3 regions of the Streptomyces sp. NBC_01571 genome follow, and region 1 is predicted to be linked to each of the others. Evidence: riboswitches for the same ligand, from Rfam matches in the RefSeq annotation. Region 1 holds a riboswitch; each other region holds the start of a gene.

Region 1 (5,663 bases):
CAGCAGCCACAGCCTGGGGCGCCGCAGGAGTGAGGTGGCACGGGCCGGGACGGGAGGGTGGTCGGGAGCGGGGGTGCTGTCGGCGGCCATGGTCCTCCGTAGGTCAGGGGCGGCGCGGGAGGGACGGGACCGGATGGGAGGCGCCCGCCAGGTCAGGATGCGGGGTGCGGCGGCGCCGTGTTCAGCGACTCGCCGGGTGCGGGACGGGGGCGGGCGGGGGCGAGTGGAGGGGGCGCGTGGAGGGCGCCGTGTCCCGCCCGTCGTCGCCGGTCGTGTGGAGCGGGCTGCCGCTCGGCCGGACGGCGCGCGGACGACCGCCCCGGGACGGACCGACGACCCTCTTACCCCCACCGTCTTTGACGGCGACCGTCCTGGGTACGGTTCCGGCACCATCCCACCCCTCCCCGGAGTCGAGACATGACCGACCGTGCCGACCAGACCATCGCCGCGCTGCGCAGCGGACACGACTACCTGACCTCCGTGGTGCACGGGCTCGCCACCGCCGACCTCACCCGGCGCTCGGGCGCGTCGGAGTGGGACGTGTCCCAGGTCCTCAGCCACCTGGGCAGCGGCGCGGAGATCGGCCGCGCCTCGCTGGAGGGCGCGCTGAACGGCACCGGACCGCGGGACGGCGACTTCAACAAGTCGGTGTGGGCGCGCTGGGACGCGATGTCCCCGGCCGAGCGCGCCGAGGGGTTCGTGAACGCCGACGAACAACTCGTGCGCGGTTACGAGGCACTGGACGCGCGGGCCCGGGAGGAACTCCGCGTGGAGCTCGGCTTCCTGCCGGCACCCGTGGACGTCGCGACACTGGCGGGCCTTCGGCTCGGCGAGTTCACCCACCACACCTGGGACGTCGAGGTGGCCTTCGACCCGACGGCGGCGCTGCTGCCGGTGGCGACCGAGCCGCTCCTCGCCCAGGCCGGTCTGCTCATAGGGTTCCTGGGCAAGGCCGACGCCCTGGGCGGTCGCCACGCCCGTATCGCCGTGCGGACGGTCTCTCCCGTGCGTGCTTTCGGGCTCGACCTGGGCGACTCGGTCGCGCTCGTCGACGAGCCCGCCCACCCCGACGCCGTACTGAGCGCCCCTGCCGAGTGGTGGCTGCGGCTCGTCACCGGCCGCCACGCCCCCGCCCACACCCCGGCCGAGGTGAACCTGAAGGGGGACGCCCTCACCCTGGACGACCTGCGACGCGTCTTCCCGGGCTTCTGACCCGCGGGGTCGTCGCGGGGACGGTTGTTTCCGTCCAGGAAGCCGTCGCCGGGCCGAATGTCTCCGTGGGCGGGGTCGTTCGCGGCAGCCGGGCTTTCCCCGGCGGCGAGGTCGTCGCGGCGGCCGTCATCCGATGCGCGAGGCCGTCCGCCGGGGCGGCCCCGCGCGCTTCCGGGCCGTGGCGCGCGTATACGCAGCGTCACGGCACTCTTCAGCCGGTCTTCCCGGCCGTCCCGCTCACGGTCTCCCCGGGCCGCCCCGTTCACGACCCGTGCTTCACGACCCGTACTTCACGACTCGTGCCTCACGCCCCGTGCTTCACGAATCGTCGCCGGCAACCTCGGAGGGCGGCAACAAGTCGTGCAGCTGCTCGTACCGCTGCGCGCAGGCCGTGCGGGCGATGGCCTGCGAGACGGCGTCGGCCAGCGGGCGCGAGGACTCGCGCAGCAGCGTGCGCGCCTTGTCCGTGAGCGCCACCTCGATACCCCGCTTGTCCCCGCAGGCCGAGCGCCGCGTGATCAGGCCCGCGTGCTGCAGACAGGCCACCTGATAGGTCAGCCGTGTCTTGGGGCGGCCCAGCAGCTCGGCGATCTGTGTCATGCGCAGACTGGAGCCGGGCTGGTCGGCCAGCAGGCACAGCACCAGGAACTCGTCGTGCGAGACACCGAGGGCGTCCTTGACGCGAGCGCGCAACTGCTGCTCGATCGCCCCGGCCGCCGCGAGCAGCCTCATCCAGGACCGCAGTTCGGTCGGCAGCAGGCCGTCATCGGCCGCCGGCTCGTGTTCGGGCAGGTCAGCGGGGGCGAGGAAGTCGGCCATGGTGTCACAGTCTACCGGTTGTCCAAATTTGGAGAACGGGCTAGCCTGTGATCGTCCAAATTTGGATGACTCCTGGTTGTCCCACGGCTCGTGCCTCACCTCTCACTGTTAACCGTCTGGAGAACTCTCATGACCGTCGCCGTCGAAACCGGCCTGTGGCAGCTCGACCCCGCCCGCACCAGCGTCGTCATCCGGCACAAGACGATGTGGGGCCTGGTGACGGTGAAGGGGGCCTTCGCCGCTGTCACCGGGGAGGGCGAGGTGCAGGCCGACGGGACCGCCCGCGGCACCGTCACCCTGGACGTGGCGTCCCTCGACACCAAGAACGGCAAGCGCGACAAGCACCTCCGCTCGGCCGACCTCTTCGACGTGGAACGGCACCCCACGATCACCTTCGCGGTGGACAACGCCGTGGTCGCCCAGGACGACACCGTCGAGGTCGCCGGGCAGTTGACCGTACGCGGCATCACCAGGCCGCAGCCGGTCGTCGCCCGGGTGACCGCGGCGAGCGCCGAAGACGTCACGCTCGGCACGGAGTTCACCGTGGACCGCGACCAGTTCGACATGGGCTGGAACCAGATGGGCATGCTCCGCGGCCTGACCACTGTCGTCGGCACACTCGTCTTCACCCGCGTCAAGGGCTGATCCGGCGGATCACCGCCCGCCGTCGGCGCGGCGGCAGGCAGTGGCCGTCCGGTTCCACGGTCCGCCGGATACGGCGGCCGACGTCCCGCGGTTCCTGCTGCCGCGCCTTGCCGGGCGGGTCGAGGAGAAGACGGCGAACGGTCCCCCGTGGCCGGGGGCTCCGTTCGCCACGGGCCCGGGTGGGTGCGGCCCGGTCGTCCGGGGAGACGCCCCGGCGGCCCGTCAGGCCCGGCGCGCCGCTGCGTGGAAGGCCGGGTGGCCGTCCAGCCGGCGGACGTAGTCCCGCAGACGGCCGTACGGGGAGAGGACGTCCTCGGTGCCGAGGTGGGTGAGGGCCACCCACAGGTCGACGTCGGCTGCCGTCAACTCCTCGCCCAACACATTCTGGTGTGCGGTGAGTTGCTGATCCAGTGAGCTGAGCGCGGCCGACCGCGCCGTCGGCCGGGCGGCCGGGGTGAGATTCCGGTCGAGGAAGACGCGGAAGGTGTCGATGTCCGCGGCGAGGGACTGCGGGTGCAGCCGGGGGAGTCCGTTGCCGCCGCGGCAGCCCGGGAGTTCGCCGAGGTCGCGCAGGATGTCGGGGGTGTGATTGCTGACGATGCGTCCGCTCCAGCGGTCGCACAGCGCCGGCGCGGTGAGCGGACCGTCGTAGTGGTGCCAGGTGGCCTCGTACGCGGCCCGCAGGGCGGCGCAGGCGTCCGGCGTCCCGGCGGGCCCCGTCAGCAGCGTGGTGGTGACCGAGTCGCGCAGTCCCAGCAGGCCGAGGGTGATCGAGATGCGCAGCGAGCGCGGACAGCCCTCGGAGAGGTACAGCTGATAGCGGTGCGGCGCCGGATAGAAACCGCCGGCCGGACCGACTCCGATGCGACTGCGGATGCGGTGTCCACGCGCGGGGGCCGCCGCCCGAGGGGCGGCGACAACCGCCCCCGCGGCGGGTGAGGCCGAGGCGCAGTGGTGGGAGGCGGCGGCGGTCGGACTGAGCGAGACTGTCTCGGGCATGACTCTCCATGGGGACGACGAAGCCCTGCCACCCGAGGGGCGGCAGCGGCGGAACGGAGTGACTGCGCTGACGTACCGTCCGGACCGTGGACTAGTAGGCGCTGGAGACCCGCTGCAGATCGATGTGCAGGCGCCTGGTCAGACCGCTCGTGCCCTTTCCGGTCATTCCCGTCGCTCCCGTGTCCGGGGCTCGCGAGAGGCGAGACCACGCTTGCCCCGCCGCTCCGGCGGGACCCGGTCGTCACCCGGGGCACCCCGTCGCGGTGGAAGGGTTGCCTGTCAGCGGGCCGGGGCCGATCAACCGCATCGCACGGAAGGAACCGTGCGAAGGGCGCTGACAATCGTGACCGTCCCCGCCAGTCTCGGTCCGCCCCGTGGCCTCGTCAAGAAGGCGTCCGCGCGGTCTCACGACGTGGTCATCCGGGCTGCCGAGCGTTGACATTCGTTCGGGGCCGTGCCTAACTTACGCCGCATCGGGCCGGAGCAACTCCGGTGAACACGAGGCCCCACGGGCCGGAACGGTGACGGTGACCGCGATGTACGCAGCCCAGGGGAAGACCGCCTCGCGGTCCCACGGCCGCGACCGCGTACTCATGAACCGTCGTCCGGAGCGGCACCTCGCCGACGGCGGCGACGCCCGCACGGCACGGTGTTGTCCCTCCCTCGACGCCCGCTGTCTCTGTCGGGGCTGACGCACTTCCTCGCTGATCGCCGGTCCCTGAACTCCGGTCCCTGAACCCCGGTCCCTGAACCCCGGTCCTTGATCCGCGGTGTCCGATCCGGGGTCCGTGATCTCCGAACCACCGTGTGCCGCCGTCGAACGGGCGGACTTCCGGTGGTCCTCCCCTTCTCGTCCCCGCATCGGGTTCGTTCCCCCGTGCGCGTGCCCGTCGTCTCGTCGTACGGCCCGTGCCGGGGGAGTCCGAGCCGCCTGGAGCCCTCCATGAGTGAATCCCTCAGCTCCGCCGTGCCGTTGAGCACGGCGCAGCCGCCTCCCGCTCCCGTGGTCGAACCGAGGCCGTACGCGGCGCAGCGGGTGCTGCCGCTGCGCCGTCCGGGCCGCTGGATCGTCTCGGCGATCGTGCTGGTCGTGGTCGCCCAGCTCGTCCACGGCCTGGCGACCAATCCGTTCTTCCAGTGGGACAGGTTCCAGTACTGGTTCCTGCGTCCCACGATCCTCGACGGCCTGCTCATCACCCTCGAAGTGACCCTCTACAGCGCCGTGTCGGGACTGCTGGGCGGCATCCTGCTCGCACTCGCACGGCTCTCCCGGAGCCCGGTGCTGCGTGCCGTGAGCTGGGTCTACATCTGGTTGTTCCGGTCGGTGCCGCTGATCGTCGTCCTGCTCTTCCTCTACAACTTCTCCGCGCTCTACCGGACGCTGAGCCTCGGCGTGCCGTTCGGCCCCGCCTTCCTCACGTTCGACGAGTCCCGGCTCGCCACCGACATGGTCGTCGCGGTCGTCGGACTGAGCCTCAACGAAGCGGCGTACGCGGCCGAAGTGGTACGGGGCGGCATCCTCTCCGTCGACCAGGGCCAGCACGAGGCGGCCTCCGCGCTGGGTCTGCCGAAGGGCTACCAGTTCACGAGGATCGTGTTCCCGCAGGCCCTGCGCTCCATCACCCCCAACTACGTCAACCAGCTGATCGGCCTGATCAAGGGCACCTCACTGGTCTTCTACGTCTCCCTGCTCGACCTGTTCGGCTCGGTGCAGAGCATGGGCAGCACCTACCCGGGCGACATCGTGCCGCTGCTGCTGGTCGCCACCGTCTGGTACCTGATCCTCACCAGCGTCGTCTCGGTCGTCCAGTTCTACGTCGAGCGGTACTACTCGCGGGGCGCGCTGCGCACCCTGCCGCCCACCCCGTTGCAGAAGCTCCGCACCGGTCTGCGTGACCTGCGGGACCGTGTCCGGAAGGAGGCGGCCCTGTGACCGCCCAGGTGACGGAGCAGCCCGACGTCCGGCCCGCGGCCGTCGAGGTCCATGA
Region 2 (5,663 bases), 5.0 Mb from region 1:
CTCCGGCGTCATGCTGCTGCGCGACCTCGGTCCGCTGCCGGGCACCAAGCTGCGCCACACGATCTGGTCCAAGGGCAAGCTGCTCGTCAACATGAACACGAACGAGCCGCTGCGTCCCTCCGACATCGCCGTCGGCTCGCTCACCTTCGTCAAGCCCGAGGGCCTGGAGGAGAAGGACGAGGACTTCCAGCAGGAGATCGCGAAGGCCGCCGTGATGATCGTCCGGCTCCAGCCGGACAACATCAAGGACAAGCGCGAGCTCGCCTGGTCGCACGAGGGCATCGTGGCGTACTCGAAGATCTGCACCCACGTCGGCTGCCCGATCTCCCTGTACGAGCAGCAGACGCACCACGTGCTCTGCCCCTGCCACCAGTCCACCTTCGACCTCTCCGACGGTGCCCGAGTGATCTTCGGCCCGGCCGGTCATGCCCTGCCGCAGCTGCGCATCGGTGTGAACGACGAGGGCTACCTCGAGGCGCTCGGCGACTTCGACGAGCCCGTCGGTCCTGCCTTCTGGGAGCGCGGATGAGCACTACCACCACCTCCGACTCGCGCTCGCGCGAGAAGGCGCCCGCCGGTGAGCGGGTGGCCGACTGGGCCGACGGCCGCTTGGGGATCTACTCCCTGGCCAAGGCCAACATGCGCAAGATCTTCCCCGACCACTGGTCGTTCATGCTGGGTGAGATCTGCCTGTACAGCTTCCTCATCATCATCCTCACGGGTGTGTATCTGACGCTGTTCTTCCACCCGTCGATGAACGAGGTGGAGTACCACGGCAGCTACGTCCCGCTGCAGGGTCAGCTGATGTCCGAGGCGTTCAACTCGACCATGCACATCTCCTTCGAGGTGCGCGGTGGTCTGCTGATCCGGCAGATCCACCACTGGGCGGCGCTGATCTTCCTCGCCGGCATGTTCGTGCACATGATGCGCGTGTTCTTCACGGGTGCGTTCCGCAAGCCGCGTGAGGTCAACTGGCTGTTCGGCTTCCTGCTGTTCGTCCTGGGCATGTTCACCGGCTTCACCGGTTACTCGCTCCCGGACGACCTGCTCTCCGGCACCGGTGTCCGCTTCATGGAGGGCGCGGTCCTGTCCGTGCCGATCGTCGGCACGTACCTCTCGTTCTTCCTCTTCGGCGGTCAGTTCCCGGGCGGCGACTTCGTGGCCCGCTTCTACTCCGTGCACGTGCTGCTGCTGCCGGGCATCATGCTCGGCCTGGTCGTCGGCCACCTGATCCTGGTCTTCTACCACAAGCACACGCAGTTCGCGGGCCCCGGAAAGACGAACAGGAACGTCGTCGGCATGCCGCTGCTGCCGGTCTACATGGCCAAGGCCGGAGGCTTCTTCTTCCTGGTCTTCGGTGTCATCGCGGCCATCGCGGCGATCGCCTCGATCAACCCGATCTGGTCCATGGGCCCCTACCGTCCGGACATGGTGTCCACGGGCGCCCAGCCCGACTGGTACATGGGCTTCTCCGAGGGTCTGATCCGTGTCATGCCGGGCTGGGAGATCAACTTCTGGGGTCACACGCTCGTCCTGGGTGTGTTCATCCCGCTGGTGGTCTTCCCGCTGGTCCTGGTCGCGATCGCGGTCTACCCGTTCATCGAGTCCTGGGTCACCGGCGACAAGCGCGAGCACCACATCCTGGACCGCCCGCGCAACGTCCCGACCCGTACCGCCTTCGGCGCGGCCTGGATCAGCTGGTACTTCGTCCTGCTGGTCGGTGGCGGCAACGACATCTGGGCCACGCACTTCCACCTGTCGATCAACTCGATCACCTGGTTCGTCCGGATCGCGTTCTTCGTCGTGCCGGTGCTCGTCTTCATCGCCACCAAGCGGATCTGCCTCGGTCTCCAGCGCCGCGACAAGGAGAAGGTGCTGCACGGCCGCGAGTCGGGCATCATCAAGCGCCTGCCGCACGGTGAGTTCATCGAGGTGCACGAGCCGCTCGGCCAGGAGGCCCTGCACACGCTCACCGCGCACGAGCAGTACCAGCCCGCCGAGATCGGCCCGGTGGTCGACGAGAACGGTGTCGAGCGCAAGGTGAACGGCGCGCAGCGGCTGCGTGCCAAGCTCAGCAAGGGCTTCTACGGGGAGCACAGCCAGATCCCCAAGCCCACGGTCGAGGAGTACGAGGAGATCACGAGCGGCCACGGCCACCACTGATCCTCCGACCGGTCCTCACCGGTCCCACTGATCGCCACGGCAGGAGCCCCCGTCCCATGGACGGGGGCTCTTCGCCGTGCCTGGGCTGGATAGGGTGGACCCTGCTTGTACCTGTCTACGAACCCAGGAGCGGCATATGAGTGCTGTGACCCCCGCTGGAGGCGACATCGCGGCGGGCCGTTCCTGGCCCGCGGTGCTGAACGGCCTGCTCGACGGCCGGGACCAGAGCGCGGACGACACGGCCTGGGCGATGGACCGGATCATGAGCGGCGAGGCGACGGACGCCCAGATCGCCGGCTTCGTGGTGGCGCTGCGGGCCAAGGGCGAGACGGTCGAGGAGATCACCGGCCTGGTCCGCACGATGTACGAGCACGCCAAGGTGATCGAGGTGCCGGGGGAGACCGTCGACATCGTCGGTACGGGCGGTGACGGCGCGAAGACGGTGAACATCTCCACGATGTCGTCGATCGTGGTGGCCGGTACCGGCACGAAGGTCGTCAAGCACGGCAACCGGGCCGCGTCCTCGGCGTCCGGTGCCTCGGACGTGCTGGGAAAGCTGGGCGTCAATCTGGAACTGACGCCGAAGCGGGTGGCCGAGGTGGCCGAGGAGGCCGGGATCACCTTCTGCTTCGCGGTGAAGTTCCATCCGGCGCTGCGTCATGTGGCTGCGGCGCGCGGACAGCTGGGGATCCGGACGGTCTTCAACTTCCTGGGTCCGCTGACCAACCCCGCGCGGGTGAGGGCGCAGGCGGTCGGTGTCGCCGACGCCCGGATGGCGCCGATCATGGCCGGCGTCTTCGCCGAGCGCGGCAACTCCTCGCTGGTCTTCCGAGGTGACGACGGGCTGGACGAGCTGACCACCACGGCGACGTCGAAGGTCTGGGTCGTGCGGGACGGCAAGGTGACCGAGGAGCGGTTCGATCCGCGGGACGTCGGGCTCGACCTCGTGCCCGTGGAGGCCCTGCGGGGTGCCGACGCCTCCTACAACGCGGAGGTCGCCCGCCGTGTCCTGGACGGCGAGAGGGGGCCCGTACGGGACGCCGTGGTCCTGAACGCGGCGGCGGCGCTGGTGGCGTTGTCCCCGACGGACGCGTCCCTGGTGGACCAGCTCCGTGCCGCGATGGTGAGGACGGCTCGGGCCATCGACTCCGGCGCGGCGCGCGCCGCGCTCGACCGCTGGGTGACGGCCACCAACGCGTGACTCCTGGGCGGGGGCCGGCGGGGGCGCGGCCTTTTGGCCGGGCCCCGCCCGCCCACGTCGTCTCTGTGTGTTCCGTCCGCGGGGCTTTGTCCCGGACCCCGAGCGTGGTGGTTTTCCGGGTGCGGGTGGGTGGGGGCTGGTCGCGCAGTTCCCCGCGCCCCTGAGGGGGTCGGGGCGTCCGGAGTTCGAGGGCGAGGTCGTTCCGCCATATGGACGCCGGGGTTGCGTCCGGAAGATCGTGTGGCAGGATGCGGTATCAGGTCATGAGCGACAGCCATGAGGCCCCGGCCGGCTGTCCGGCAACCCTCCGTCCGTGGCGGGGTGCCCCGGGTGAAGACCAGGCCGTAGGCAGCGAGGTCTACGGCAAGCGCGGACCCCTCGAGAATCCCAGGGGTCCTGGTCGTTCGAGGGAGCCTTCTGTGAGCAAGCGAATGCGCTAGGGCGTAGAGCCCCGCCTCCGCACACCCCTTTTCACCCTCACCTGCGCCGAGCCGCGCGCGCGTACCTCCGTACGCCCCCGCTCGCGCGGTGCTTCCGCCTGCCTCTCACAGGAGTGCGCCATGTCTGTCTCCACCGCTGCCGCCGACCAGTCCGTTTGTGCCCCGCTGCCCGTTCTGGGCCGTGATGTGACCGTCCCGCTCGTCACCGGTGGCGAGGTCACCTACGCCGCCCTCGACTACGCCGCCAGCGCCCCGGCCCTCCAGCGCGTCTGGGACGACGTCGCCGCGTACGCCCCGTACTACGGCAGCGTGCACCGCGGAGCCGGCTACCTCTCCCAGCTGTCCACCGACCTCTTCGAGAACGCCCGCGGGACCGTCGCGGAGTTCCTCGACTGCCGCGAGGACGACCAGGTCGTCTTCACCCGGTCGACGACCGACTCGCTCAACCTGCTCGCCGCCACCCTTCCGGCCGACTGCCAGGTCTTCGTCTTCGAGACCGAGCACCACGCCTCGCTGCTGCCGTGGCAGGACGCGCGGGTCACGTACCTCGACGCGCCCCGCACCCCGCGGCAGGCCGTCGCGGTCCTGGAGCGCGCCCTCGCCGACCGCGACCCCCACGGACCGGCCCTCGTCTGCGTCACCGGCGCCTCCAACGTCACCGGAGAGCTGTGGCCGGTGCGCGAGCTCGCCGCGGCGGCGCACGCCCACGGCGCCCGGATCGTCCTGGACGCCGCCCAGCTCGCCCCGCACCACCCGGTGTCCGTCCGTGACCTCGACGTCGACTGGGTCGTCTTCTCCGGGCACAAGCTGTACGCGCCCTTCGGTTCCGGTGTCCTGGCCGGCCGCTCCGACTGGCTGCGGGAGGCCGAGCCCTACCTCGCCGGCGGCGGCGCCAGCCGCAAGGTCGCCCGGCGCGCGGACGGTGGCGTCGACGTCGAGTGGCACGAGAGCGCGGCACGGCACGAGGCCGGGTCCCCCAACGTCATCGGCGCCTACTCCATCGCCTCCGCGTGCAAGGCGCTCACCGAGGAGGGCTTCGACCGGATCGTCGCCCGCGAGCGGCACCTGATCCGCACGGTCCGGGAGGGACTCGCCGAGGTGCCCGCCGTGCGCGTGCTGTCCCTGTTCGGCGACGACGCGCCGCGGGTCGGCGTCATCTCGTTCGTCGTCGAGGGCTGGAACAGCTCGCACTTCGCGGCGGCGCTCTCCGCCGAGTACGGCATCGGGGTGCGTGACGGTCTCTTCTGCGCGCATCCGCTGCTGCGCACGCTGCTCGGCAGCGACCCGCAGACCCAGGGCGAGTGCGGGGCCCCCGAGGCCGCGCCCGGCGAGAAGTCCCTCAACGCGATCCGCGTCAGCTTCGGGGCGGGCACCCCGGACGAGCACGTGGAGCGCTTCGTGCGCGCCGTGAAGGAGCTCGTGCGGGACGGTGCGCAGTGGCGCTACCGGACCGAGGGCGGTCGCTGCGTGCCCGCAGTCTGACCCCGGCGGCCGCGGAGGACCCGCGGCGGTACGGAGCGGCGTGGGGGGCGGGGTCAGGAGTCCAGGCCGGTCAGGAAGCCAGGCCGGTCAGGAGTCCAGGCCGATCGCGAACGCCGCCTCCAGGTCGTGCTGCGAGTACGTGCGGAACGCGACGTGCGTGTCGGTGCCCTCGACCCCCGGGATCTTGCTGATGCTGCCGGGGATGACGTCGGCCAGGTCGTCGTGGGCCTTGACCCGGACCATGGCGATCAGGTCGTACGTGCCGGTGACGGAGAAGACCTCGCTGACACTGTCCAGCGCGGCGATCGACTCGGCGATCTCGGGGATCCGGTCCACGCTGGTCTTGATGAGCACGATCGCGGTGATCACGGCTGGTT
Region 3 (5,663 bases), 3.4 Mb from region 1:
CAGGTCCAGACCCGCGTTCTCCAGCTTGAGGCCGACCTCCTCGGAGATGACCTCGCCGCCCGTGAGGATGGCGATGTCGCCGAGCATGGCCTTGCGGCGGTCACCGAAGCCCGGAGCCTTGACGGCGACGGACTTGAAGGTGCCACGGATCTTGTTGACGACCAGGGTCGACAGGGCCTCGCCCTCGACGTCCTCGGCGATGATCAGCAGCGGCTTGCCGGACTGCATGACCTTCTCGAGGAGCGGCAGCAGGTCCTTGACGTTGCTGATCTTCGAGTTGGCGATCAGGATGTACGGGTCGTCGAGGACGGCCTCCATACGCTCCATGTCGGTGGCGAAGTACGCCGAGATGTAGCCCTTGTCGAAGCGCATACCCTCGGTGAGCTCAAGCTCCAGACCGAAGGTCTGGGACTCCTCGACGGTGATGACGCCTTCCTTGCCGACCTTGTCCATCGCCTCGGCGATGAGCTCGCCGATCTGGGTGTCGGCGGCGGAGATGGAGGCCGTGGAAGCGATCTGCTCCTTGGTCTCGACATCCTTGGCCTGCTCAAGGAGGGCACCGGAGACGGCCTCGACGGCCTTCTCGATACCACGCTTGAGAGCCATCGGGTTGGCGCCGGCGGCTACGTTGCGCAGGCCCTCGCGGACGAGCGCCTGGGCGAGCACGGTCGCCGTGGTCGTACCGTCACCGGCGACGTCGTCCGTCTTCTTGGCGACTTCCTTGACCAGCTCGGCGCCGATCTTCTCGTACGGGTCCTCGAGCTCGATCTCCTTGGCGATGGAAACACCATCGTTGGTGATCGTGGGGGCGCCCCACTTCTTCTCGAGGACGACGTTGCGGCCCTTGGGGCCAAGGGTGACCTTGACGGCGTCGGCGAGCTGGTTCATCCCGCGCTCGAGACCGCGCCGTGCCTCCTCGTCGAACGCGATGATCTTGGCCATGTGAAGTGGTCCTCCCGGACTGGGGTGGATTGCTCCGGACCGCGCTGGCGCCCGCGACGGACGGCCTGCCTGCCCCGTGGTTCCTTGCACCACCTGGCCTGCGGGCCTCACCGACCCGGTCCTTCGTTATCACTCTCACCTTCAGAGTGCTAACGCAATGATTAGCACTCGCCCCTGCCGAGTGCAAGCGACTCCGGAGGATCCCCAGGTGGACAGGGGCGGCGCGACCGCCCCTCGGAGGGGTCGCTCGGACGCCCCGGAGGGGTCGCGCGGACGCCCCGGACAGACCGAAGGGCTCGCACCCCAGAGGGATACGAGCCCTTCGTCACGTCGAACAGTCAGTCGGCGCGTGCTTCAGCCGGTCGCGAGCCGGACCATGTCCGCCTGCGGCCCCTTCTGGCCCTGCGAGATCTCGAAATCGACCCGCTGACCCTCTTCCAGGGTGCGGTAGCCGTCCATCTGAATCGCGCTGTAGTGGACGAAAACATCCGCACCACCGTCGACCGCGATGAAGCCGTACCCCTTCTCCGCGTTGAACCACTTGACGGTGCCCTGAGCCATGCCTAACTCCCCTATTACTGGCCCTTGCACAGGACCGCACTTCGCGGACCCGGGTCAGACCTCCACCCCCCAACGGATTGGGGGTGTGCGCCGGAACGCGTCGACCGCGGCTGAATGTATCTGCCCAACTGCCGTCTGCAACAGGTCAATCGGACGAGAATTCTGGGCACGCCCGATCGGGAATATAGGGAGAATTCGCGAAGATTTAGGGCAACTCGGGCCCCATAAAGGCCACATAAGGCTCAAAAACGCCGGGCACTTTGGCCACTTCTTATCGCAGGCCGCACCTGCACTCATATGCACCCGGCATGGATAAGGCGGCGGGTTCCCCAACTGTACCCCGCTCAACCATGCAGAATTGCCCCCTCCGCTTCTCTCACGGAGGGGGCAATTCGATGAACTCTCGGTGATTGGCATTACCCACGGTAATGATTTCACCGTGGGTAACCGCCCGTCAGCCTCCGGCGACGGCGGGGATGATCGAGACGCCCGCGCCGTCCGGCGTCGCCGTCTCCAGGCCCTGCTCGAAGCGGACGTCGTCGTCGTTGACGTACACGTTGACGAACCGGCGCAGCTTGCCCTCGTCGTCGAGCACGCGCGCGGCGATGCCCGTGTGGTTCTTCTCCAGGTCGGAGATCACCTCGCCGAGGGTCCCTCCCTCGGCGGTCACCTCGGACCGGCCACCGGTGTAGGTGCGCAGGATGGTGGGGATGCGGACGTTGACGCTCATGCGGTGACCTCCCGGTCGGATGGTGGCGTACGGCGGAGAGCGCCCCGGCAGGGGCGCGTGGAACTGCGCGTCCGGCCCCCGCGGGCCCGTGGCCGGGGAAGGACCTCCCCGGCCGGGCGGCTACGCGAGGCCGGCCTCGCGGAAGGAGTCCAGGCTGGGGCGGATGGTCGCGGTCAGTCCCGTGCCGGCCACCGCGTCCAGCGTCTTGAGGCCGTCACCGGTGTTCAGCACGACCGTGGTGAGCGTCGGGTCGAGCAGCCCGTTCTCGATCAGCTTCTTGGCCACCCCCACCGTCACACCGCCGGCGGTCTCCGCGAAGATCCCCTCGGTGCGCGCCAGCAGCTTGATCGCGTCGACCACCTGCTCGTCGTTCACGTCCTCCACGGCCCCGCCCGTCCGCCGCGCGATGTCCAGCACGTACGGGCCGTCGGCGGGGTTGCCGATGGCCAGCGACTTGGCGATGGTGTCCGGCTTCTGCGGCCGGACGACGTCGTGGCCGGCCTTGTAGGCGACCGACACCGGCGAACAGCCCTCGGCCTGCGCGCCGAAGATCTTGTAGGGCTTGTCCTCGACGAGGCCGAGCTTGATCAGCTCCTGCAGCCCCTTGTCGACCTTCGTCAGCTGGGAGCCGGAGGCGATCGGCACGACGAGCTGGTCGGGCAGCTGCCAGCCGAGCTGCTCGCAGATCTCGTACGCGAGGGTCTTGGACCCCTCCGCGTAGTACGGCCGCAGGTTGACGTTGACGAAGCCCCAGCCCTCACCGGCCGGGTCGCCGATCAGCTCGGAGCAGAAGCGGTTCACGTCGTCGTAGTTGCCCTCGATGCCGACGAGCTCGCCGCCGTAGACCGCGGCCATGACGACCTTGCCCTGCTCCAGGTCGTGCGGGATGAACACGCAGGAGCGGAAGCCGGCACGCGCGGCGGCGGCGCCCACCGCGCCGGCGAGGTTGCCGGTCGAGGAGCAGGAGAGGGTGGTGAAGCCGAAGGCGCGGGCGGCCTCGATGGCCTGGGCGACGACGCGGTCCTTGAAGGAGTGCGTCGGGTTGCCGGAATCGTCCTTGACGAAGAGCCGGCCGGGTTCGACGCCCAGCTCGCGGGCGAGGTTGTCGGCCTTGACGAGCCTGGTCCAGCCCGGGTTGATGTTCGGCTTGTCGGCGACGTCGGCCGGGACGGGCAGCAGTGGCGCGTAACGCCAGATGTTCGCGGGGCCCGCCTCGATGCGCGCCCGGAGTTCTTCGGTGTCGTAGGCCGAGAAGTCGTAGGCGATCTCGAGCGGTCCGAAACACTCCTCGCAGGCGAAGACCGGGCCGAGCGGCACCCGGTGGCCGCATTCGCGGCAGGAGAGCGCCGCGGCGGGGCCCAGATCGACGGTGCCGGTGGAAGCGGTGGAAGCCGACGGGTCCGCGGAGGTCGCGGTGTCCGGAGTGCTTGCAACAGTCTGCGCAGCCATGGAGGCGAGGCCCTTTCTCCTCATCTTCCTCACGACGCACTTCGCCGTGAGACGGATTTGGCACCTTCCCGAGCCGGGAGCCCCGCGACGCGATCGGCAATGATCGGTACAGGACCGGCTGGAGGGTTGCCGGGGCTTCATCGGGCCGTATCCCTCTGCCCCTCTGGATGAGCGGTATTCGGTTGTTGGTCTTCAGTCCGGGATGATCTACGACATGCGATGGTCATCCGCGTTGTTCAAGACTGTAACCGAAGGCCAGGACAGTTGAGATAGTCGTCCGAACCGCGAGATGGATCACACCGTGCGACACCGGGTGATCAGACAGTGAGGAGCCGCAGACTGTGCTGAAGGAAGTCGAGCGCTGGCTGAACACACGCTCCTGGTCCGTGGCCGATCGCCCGCTCCACAGAATCATGTCCGCCAAGCGCGCCTCGGGCTCCACGGTGAGCGTCGTGCTGCCCGCGCTGAACGAGGAGGAGACGGTCGGCGAGATCGTCACCGTCATCCGCCACGACCTGATGCGGCAGGTGCCCCTCGTCGACGAGATCGTCGTCGTCGACTCGGGTTCGACCGACCGCACCTCGGAGGTGGCCGCCGCGGCGGGCGCGCGTGTCGTGCACCGGGACGAGATCCTGCCCCGCATCCCGGCTGTGCCCGGCAAGGGCGAGGTGCTGTGGCGGTCGCTCCTCGTGACGAGCGGGGACATCGTCTGTTTCATCGACGCGGACCTGAGGGAGTTCTCGTCGGACTTCGTCTCAGGGATCGTGGGCCCGCTGCTCACCGAGCCGGGCGTGGACCTCGTCAAGGGGATGTACGACCGTCCGCTGGCCGGCGCCGCGGGGCAGGGCGGCCGCGTCACGGAGCTCATGGCCCGCCCGCTGCTGAACATGCACTGGCCCCAGCTGGCCGGCTTCGTCCAGCCGCTCGGCGGTGAGTACGCGGCCCGCCGCTCGCTGCTGGAACAGCTCCCCTTCCCCGTCGGGTACGGCGTCGAACTGGGCATGCTCGTCGACGCCCTGCACCTGGTGGGCCTCGACGCGCTCGCCCAGGTCGACGTGGGCGAGCGCAAGCACCGCCACCAGGACGGGCAGGCGCTGGGCCGGATGTCCGCCGCGATCTACCGCACGGCGCAGCTCCGGCTGGCCCGCGGCCATCTCATCCGGCCCTCCCTCACCCAGTTCGAGCGGGGCGAGGACGGTTTCGAGCCGCGTACGTACTCGGTGGACACGGAGGAACGCCCCCCGATGGCCGAAATCTCCGAATACGTGGAACGCCGGGCCGCGTGAACCGCGTCCCTGGTGAGGGGGTGGTGGACGGCACGACCGGCGCCACCGCCCCGCGGTTCGTGTCCTTCGTCGCATACGGCCGACGGGAACGTTTGAGCGTTTCGGTGCCGGGCTAGGTTTCGAGGCATGGCTTCAACGGCTTCAACGGCTTCAACGCATGGCGCCCACCGGATCCTCGTCGCGTCCAACCGCGGCCCGGTCTCCTACGAGGTGCGCGAGGACGGCTCGCTCCAGGCCCGGCGCGGCGGGGGCGGGCTGGTCTCCGGCCTCTCCGCGATCGGTCCGGACGCGGGGGCCCTGTGGGTGTGCTCGGCGCTCGGCGAGGGGGACCGCGAGGCGGTCCGGCGCGGGGTCGGCGAGGAGGGCGTGCGGATGCTGGACATCGACGCCACGGTGCACGCGGACGCCTACAACGGCATCGCGAACTCCATGCTGTGGTTCGTCCACCACATGCTGTACCAGACGCCGCTGGAGCCGGTCTTCGACCAGGAGTTCCGGCGCCAGTGGGCGTCGTACGAGGCCTACAACCGCTCGTTCGCGCGCGCCCTGGCGGACGAGGCGGCCGAGGGCGCCGTGGTGATCGTGCAGGACTACCACCTGACCCTGGTCCCCGGCATGCTGCGGGAGCTCCGCCCCGACCTGCGCATCGGCCACTTCTCCCACACACCGTGGGCGCCGGTCGACTACTTCCGGAT

Evidence for each region. A riboswitch is a leader RNA that binds a small molecule or an ion and turns the genes downstream of it on or off. The one in region 1 is predicted to bind S-adenosylmethionine.
Region 2: another riboswitch for S-adenosylmethionine. It lies ahead of OHB41_RS15070 (aminotransferase class V-fold PLP-dependent enzyme); the one in region 1 lies ahead of OHB41_RS52395 (putative leader peptide).
Region 3: another riboswitch for S-adenosylmethionine. It lies ahead of thrC (threonine synthase); the one in region 1 lies ahead of OHB41_RS52395 (putative leader peptide).

Annotation. Positions count from the first base shown of each region.
Region 1 is NZ_JAPEPZ010000001.1:8,319,743-8,325,405, forward strand. It holds gene OHB41_RS37450 (YhgE/Pip domain-containing protein) at 1-90, opposite strand, end outside; gene OHB41_RS37455 (maleylpyruvate isomerase N-terminal domain-containing protein) at 418-1,212, shown strand; gene OHB41_RS37460 (MarR family winged helix-turn-helix transcriptional regulator) at 1,531-2,031, opposite strand; gene OHB41_RS37465 (YceI family protein) at 2,161-2,676, shown strand; gene OHB41_RS37470 (glutathione S-transferase family protein) at 2,899-3,675, opposite strand; gene OHB41_RS52395 (putative leader peptide) at 3,767-3,841, opposite strand; SAM riboswitch class IV at 3,878-4,024, opposite strand; gene OHB41_RS37475 (amino acid ABC transporter permease) at 4,619-5,608, shown strand; gene OHB41_RS37480 (amino acid ABC transporter ATP-binding protein) at 5,605-5,663, shown strand, end outside.
Region 2 is NZ_JAPEPZ010000001.1:3,343,089-3,348,751, reverse strand. It holds gene qcrA (cytochrome bc1 complex Rieske iron-sulfur subunit) at 1-529, shown strand, start outside; gene qcrB (cytochrome bc1 complex cytochrome b subunit) at 526-2,163, shown strand; gene trpD (anthranilate phosphoribosyltransferase) at 2,300-3,364, shown strand; SAM riboswitch class IV at 3,624-3,740, shown strand; gene OHB41_RS15070 (aminotransferase class V-fold PLP-dependent enzyme) at 3,925-5,286, shown strand; gene OHB41_RS15065 (Lrp/AsnC family transcriptional regulator) at 5,374-5,655, opposite strand; gene OHB41_RS15060 (rhomboid family intramembrane serine protease) at 5,652-5,663, opposite strand, start outside.
Region 3 is NZ_JAPEPZ010000001.1:4,909,208-4,914,870, forward strand. It holds gene groL (chaperonin GroEL) at 1-942, opposite strand, end outside; gene OHB41_RS22050 (cold-shock protein) at 1,297-1,503, opposite strand; gene OHB41_RS22055 (MoaD/ThiS family protein) at 1,958-2,233, opposite strand; gene thrC (threonine synthase) at 2,354-3,682, opposite strand; SAM riboswitch class I at 3,700-3,856, opposite strand; gene OHB41_RS22065 (glucosyl-3-phosphoglycerate synthase) at 4,024-4,968, shown strand; gene OHB41_RS22070 (alpha,alpha-trehalose-phosphate synthase (UDP-forming)) at 5,095-5,663, shown strand, end outside.